One region of the Halanaerobium sp. genome, then DNA from elsewhere that is predicted to be linked to it. Evidence: riboswitches for the same ligand, from Rfam matches in the RefSeq annotation. Region 1 holds a riboswitch; the other holds the start of a gene.
The links. A riboswitch is a leader RNA that binds a small molecule or an ion and turns the genes downstream of it on or off. The one in region 1 is predicted to bind molybdenum cofactor.
Positions count from the first base shown of each region.

Region 2: linked by a shared signal. The riboswitch ahead of CI949_RS02870 (substrate-binding domain-containing protein) and the one ahead of CI949_RS06035 (substrate-binding domain-containing protein) in region 1 are both predicted to bind molybdenum cofactor.

Region 1 is NZ_QBLR01000036.1:10,395-13,825, reverse strand. Features, by position in the region: gene CI949_RS06045 (ATP-binding cassette domain-containing protein) at 1-47, opposite strand, end outside; gene CI949_RS06040 (ABC transporter permease) at 34-738, opposite strand; gene CI949_RS06035 (substrate-binding domain-containing protein) at 818-1,645, opposite strand; molybdenum cofactor riboswitch at 1,779-1,899, opposite strand; gene CI949_RS06030 (alpha-glucosidase) at 1,982-3,431, opposite strand, start outside.
Region 2 is NZ_QBLR01000013.1:17,574-21,004, reverse strand. Features, by position in the region: gene CI949_RS02880 (ABC transporter ATP-binding protein) at 1-270, opposite strand, end outside; gene CI949_RS02875 (ABC transporter permease) at 257-961, opposite strand; gene CI949_RS02870 (substrate-binding domain-containing protein) at 1,042-1,869, opposite strand; molybdenum cofactor riboswitch at 2,003-2,123, opposite strand; gene CI949_RS02865 (alpha-glucosidase) at 2,196-3,431, opposite strand, start outside.

The sequences.
Region 1 (3,431 bases):
CAGATTTTTTTAAGCTTTTTGACTTCTATAATTTTATCTTCTAGCATAATTTTTTCCCTCCTGCAGAAAATAAGTAACAAAATTAATTAAAAATGAAAGAGATAAAAGAATGATTCCTAATGACAAAGCAAAGGCAAAGCGACCCTTGTTTGTTTCTAGCGACATAGCAGTAGTTATAGTTCTAGTAACACCTTTAATATTTCCACCCAACATCATAGATACTCCAATTTCTCCTAAAACTCTGCCAAATCCAGCAATTACAGCTCCAATAATTCCGTATCTAGCTTCTAAAATTAAAAGTTTAAATTTCTGACTGCGGCTGGCTCCCATTGAAGTTGCTGTTTTATATAATTTTTCATCCATTGAAAAGATAACATTTCGAACCAAAGCTGTTATTAAAGGGATAATTAAGATTACCTGTCCAATTATAATTCCAAGCGGGGTAAAGAGTAAATCAAATTCTCCCAAAACTCCCCTTCTGGAGATTAATGAATAAACAAAAATACCAACTACAACTGTCGGCAGACTGAGCATTGTATTTAAAATAATATTAATAAACTTTTTTGTCTTAAATTTATTCCTGGCAATTAAAATTGCAAGTGGAATAGAGATAATTGAAGCAATAAATGTTGATGAGATTGAAATTTTAAGTGAAGTTGTAACAACTTGTATAAGCTCTGAATCTAAAGTAAAAATTAACTGTAAGGCTCTCAGTATTGCACCAGTATAATAGTCCACATTTTTCCTCCTGATTGTAAATAGATTAAGCCAGCTGCATATATAAATATGCAGCCAGCTAAAATTTATTGAGTTGCTTTTATTCGACTAAATCTTCTGCATCAATTGCTGAAGTATAAAATAGTTGTTCCCCGTACTGCATATAGCTATTAATTATATTCTGGCCCTGCTGAGAAGTTAAATATCCAGTAAAGGCCATTGCAATTTGATAATTAACATGAGTATGATGAGCGGGATTAATAGGAATAATTCCATACGGATTAAAGAGTTCAGGATCTCCACTGTTTACTATTTCCAGCTCGATATCTCCACTGTAAGCTAAAAATGTGCCGCGGTCAGCTAAAATATAGGCCTGACGCTCATTCGCCATATTGATGCTGGGGCCCATTCCCTGGCCGCTTTCTAGATACCAGCTGCCATCAGGATTAATACCGGCATTATCCCAGATAGATAATTCTTTTTTATTTGTACCAGAATCATCACCTCGAGAAACAAATTCTGCTCCCTCAGCCTTAATTTTTTGGAAAGCCTCAACAGCAGTTTCTGTATCTCTAATTCCAGCTGGATCAGATGCTGGTCCTAAAATAACGAAATCATTATACATTACATCTCTTCTGTTAACTCCATAGCCATTAGCTACAAATTCGTCTTCTGCAGCTCGAGCATGAACAAAAATAATGTCAGCATCCCCATTACGGCCCAGCTCAATAGCTGCCCCTGTCCCTACTGCTACAACGTCTACTCTTACATCAAACTTCTCCTCAAAAGGCGGCAGCAGTTCTGCTAATAGGCCTGAATTTTCAGTGCTGGTTGTAGTAGCCATTGTTAATACTTCCTGAGCAGCTGCAGCTGTTGTAAAGATCAGCATAAAAATAAGTACGGTTAATAAAATTTTCTTAATTGACATAGTAATCCCCCATTTTTATTTGAATATATTTTGTCGGTACATATCTAATTATGTTCTCAACCTTTAAAATAGTAGTCAAAAAAATAACTTCCGGCTTTATAACCGGAAGTTTTAGGGCGGATTAAGACTAATATAATCCAATGTACTCACTCCTTTCCATTCCGGGAGGCTCAAAAGTTTCCTTTCAAACCCTATCGGTGCAATTAGCATAACTTTTCGTCTTAGCTTGATTACACTCGGAGTTGTGCGACTATTCGTACATTAATAATATATGCTTTTTATTTTAAAGTCAAGCACAAAAAGTTTTAATACCCTTAATTTGTTAATTAAATATTGTTAATACAGATAAACACGAGCTTCATAAGGTCTTAAGCGGTCTTCTAAGGTAAAGCTAACCTGCTCTTGATAATTATTTAATATCAACTCGGCAGATTCAATTTTTAGTTCTGAACTTAAATTATATTCAACGCTCTTTCCACTAAAGTTTAAAAGCACAAGCAGATTATTTTCTTCTCCTAACCTCCTATAAGCATAGATATTTTGATCTTTTTCTAACAAAATATCATATTTCCCATAGGCAAATACTGGATATTTTTTGCGAAGAGAAATCATTTTTTGATAATATTTAAAAATTGAATCCTCAGAAGCAATATCTTTTTCAACATTTATTTCGGAATAGCTTTTATTCATTTTCAACCAGGGCTCAACTTTAGAAAATCCGCCATATTCACTATCATCCCAATGCATGGGGGTTCGTGCATTATCTCTCGTTCGATAATTTGCAATCTTTAAAATCTCTGACTCACTTAGTTCTCCTTTTGCCTGAACTTCATTAATATAACCCCTAGTTTCAATATCATCAAAGTCATTTAAAGACTCAAAATTAATATTTGTCATCCCAATTTCTTCTCCTTGATAAATAAAAGGAGTTCCTCTTAATGTATGCAGCATAGTTCCCAGCATCTTGGCTGATTCTTTACGATACTTCCCATCATCACCATAGCGAGAAACAATCCTTGGCTGATCATGATTGCAAAAATACAAACTGGTCCACCCATTATTTTCCTGTAATTTATACTGCCAATCGCTCATCAGATCTTTTAATTCTTTTAATTCCCAATCTGTGATTTTTTCCCATTCTTCTTGATTATCTAATTCCACATGTTCAAAAGGAATAATCATCGAAAATTCTTGTCTCTCTTCTTTAACAAAATTTAATACCTCATCTTTATCTACAAAAGGAGTTTCACCTACAGTCATAACATCAAAATTATTATATGTCTTCTCGCCCATCTCTTGAATAAATTCATGAACGCGAGGACCATTTGCAAAATATTCATGTCCAGTAAGGCCAGTTTCTTCTCCATCAAGAAAGCGTTGATCTTTTGAAATTAAATTTATCACATCTAATCTAAAACCATCGATCCCTTTATCCAACCACCAATTAATTATATTGTAAAGTTCTTCTCTCACTTTGGGGTTTTCCCAGTTCAAATCTGGCTGTTTTTTTGAAAATAAATGCAGATAATATTGATCAGTTTTATCATCATATTGCCAGGCTGAACCGCCAAAAAATGATTTCCAGTTATTAGGTGGCCCACCATTTTTACCATCTTTCCAAATATAATAATCTCGATAGGGGTTATTCTTGCTTTTTCGTGACTCTTGGAACCACTGATGCTCATCTGAGCTGTGATTAATCACTAAATCCATAATTAACTTAATATCTCTTTCATGCAGCAGCTCCATTAGTTCTTCTAAGTCTGCCATTGTACCAAACTCATCC
Region 2 (3,431 bases), on a different contig from region 1:
AGGATCCTGCCAGATTACAGAAAGTTTGCGCCTGAGTTCTAAATTCTGCTGATCTTTTTTTACTAACCGGCCTTTATAGAAAAGTTCTCCCTGATAATCCTGGTCAACCAGACTTAAAATATTTAAAAGAGAAGTTTTACCACTGCCATTACCGCCAATAATAAAATTAAACTTATTTTTTAAAACTGAAAACTGATCGATATCTAAAATAGTCTTATCCCTGCAGACCTTTTTAATCTTTTTAACTTCAATAATTTTATCTTCTGGCATAATTTTTTCCCTCCTGCAGAAAATAAGTAACAAAATTAATTAAAAATGAAAGTGATAAGAGAATAATTCCTAATGCCAGAGCAAAGGCAAAGCGGCCTTTATTTGTTTCCAGAGACATAGCAGTTGTTATAGTTCTGGTAACTCCTTTTATATTTCCACCCAGCATCATGGAAACTCCAATCTCTCCTAAAACTCTACCAAATCCAGCAATCACAGCACCAATAATTCCATATCTAGCTTCTAAAATTAAAAGCTTAAACTTCTGGCTGCGGCTGGCCCCCATTGAAGTTGCTGTTTTGTAAAGTTTTTCATCCATTGAAAATATAACATTTCTAATCAGAGCAGTTATTAAAGGTATGATCAGTATTACCTGCCCCATTATAATTCCAATTGGTGTAAAAAGCAGATCCAGTTCTCCTAAAACTCCTCTGCGTGATATAAGTGAGTAAACAAAAATACCGATCACAACTGTGGGCAAGCTGAGCAATGTGTTTAAAATAATATTAATAAATTTCTTGCTTTTAAATTTATTCCGGGCAATTAAAATTGCCAGTGGAATAGAAATAATTGAAGCTATTAAAGTTGATGAGATAGAAATTTTAAGTGAAGTTGTAACTACCTGGATAACTTCTGAATCAAGGTTGATTATTAGCTGTAGAGCTCTGATTATTGCATCAGTATAATAGTCCACATTTTTCCTCCTGAATATCAAAATTAGATTAGCCAGCTGCAGATTAGAACTGCAGCCAGCTGAGTTTTTTAAATTTATTTTTACTCTTCTAAATCCTCTGCTTTAATTGCAGAAGGGTAAAATAACTGTTCATCATACTGCATATAATTATCAATTATCTGCTGCCCCTGCTGAGAAGTTACATAGCCGGTAAAGGCCATTGCCAGCTGGTAGTTTACATGTGTATGATAGGCGGGATTAATTGGAATGATTCCATAAGGATTAAAGAGCTCAGGATCTCCACTATTTACAATTTCCAGTTCAATATCCCCACTGTAAGCTAAATATGTTCCTCTGTCAGCTAAAATGTATGCCTGACGCTCATTGGCCATATTAATACTGGGTCCCATTCCCTGACCGCTTTCTAAATACCAGCTGCCTTCTGGAGCTATCTCTGCACTATCCCAGATAGCTAGTTCTTTCTTATTAGTGCCTGAATCATCACCACGAGAAACAAATTCTGCTTCTTCCTCCTTAATCTTCTGAAAAGCCTCAACTGCAGTTTCTGTCTCTTTAATATCCGCTGGATCTGATGGTGGCCCTAAAATGACAAAGTCATTATACATTACGTCTCTTCTGTTAACTCCATAGCCGCTGGCTACAAATTCATCTTCTGCTTCTCGTGCATGGACAAAAATAATATCTGCATCCCCATTACGGCCGAGCTCTATAGCTGCACCGGTTCCAACTGCTACGACATCAACCCGCACATCAAATTTTTCTTCAAATGGTGGAATTAACTCATCCAGCAGACCTGAATTCTCGGTACTTGTTGTAGTGGCCATTGTTAAAACTTCCTGAGCAGCTGCAGCTGAGCTAAAAATCAGCATTAATATTAATAATGATAATAAAATTTTCTTAATTGACATAGTAATCCCCCTATTTTTGATTTAAATATATTTTTTTCTGGTTAAATCTAATCATAAGCTCGAAAAAAAATATGCTCAAAAAAATAACTCCCGGCAGCATTACCGGAAGTTTTAAGGCGGATTAAAATTAATGCAATCCAAATCGATCACTCCTTTCCATTCCGGGAGGCTCAAAGGTTTCCCTCTAAACCCTGTCGGTGTATTAAGCATAACTATTCGTCTTAGCCTAAATACACTCGGAGTTGTGCGACTATTCTTACATTAATGATATATCTATTTTATTTTAAAGTCAAGCAAAATTAACTTTGGTTTCCTTATTTTGTTTATTAATAGAGATATACTCTCGCTTCATAAGGTCTTAAACTGTCCTGAAGTTTAAAATCAGCTTCATTTTGATAATTATTTAAGATTAATTCTGCTTTTTCAACTTCTACTTCAGAACTCAAATCATAATCGACCTCATTTTCACTAAAGTTTAAGAGCACCAACAGGTTATTATCTTCACTCAGACGCTGATAGGCATAAATATCCTGATCTTCTTCAAGTAAAATATCATATTTGCCATAGGCAAAAACAGGATATTTTTTACGCAGAGCAATCATCTGCTTATAATATTCAAAAACTGAATCCTCAGATGCCAAATCTTCTTTTACATTGATCTCAGGATAGTTTTTGTTCATTTTCAACCACGGCTCAGCCTCAGAAAAACCAGCATATTTACTGCCATCCCAGTGCATCGGTGTGCGGGCATTATCTCTGGTTCGGTAATTAGCAATTTCTAAAATTTCTTCTTCACTCAACTCTCCCTTTTCCTGAACATCCTTAATATAACCACGAGTTTCAATATCATCAAAATCATCTAAGGATTCAAAACTAATATTTGTCATCCCAATTTCTTCACCCTGATAGATAAACGGAGTTCCTCTTAGGGTGTGCAGCATTGTTCCCAGAAGCTTAGCTGACTCTTTTCGATACTTGCCATCATCTCCATAACGAGAGACGATTCTGGGCTGATCATGGTTGCAGAAATAGAGACTGGTCCAGCCGTTATTTTCCTGCAGCTTATACTGCCACTCACTCATTAAATCCTTGAGCTCTTTTAGATCCCATTCAGTTATCTTCTCCCAGCCCTCTTTGCGGTCAAATTCAAGATGCTCAAAGGGAATTACCATTGAGAATTCTTTTCTTTCTTCTTTGACAAATTTTAGTGCTTCATCTTTATCCACAAAAGGAGTTTCACCCACTGTCATTGCATCATAATTATTATATGTTTCCTCGGCCATCTCCTGGATAAATTCATGCACTCGAGGACCATTGGCAAAATATTCGTGTCCTGCAAGTCCATCCTGCTCACCGTCAGGAAAACGCTGATCTTTAGAAATTAAATTAATTACATCAAGTCTAAAGCCATCTATACCCTTTTCAAGCCACCAGTTAATCATCTCATAAAGATCATTTCGGACTTCAGGATTCTCCCAGTTTAAATCTGGTTGTTTGGGTGAGAAAAGATGCAGATAATATTGATCAGTATTTTCATCATACTTCCAGGCAGAGCCGCCAAA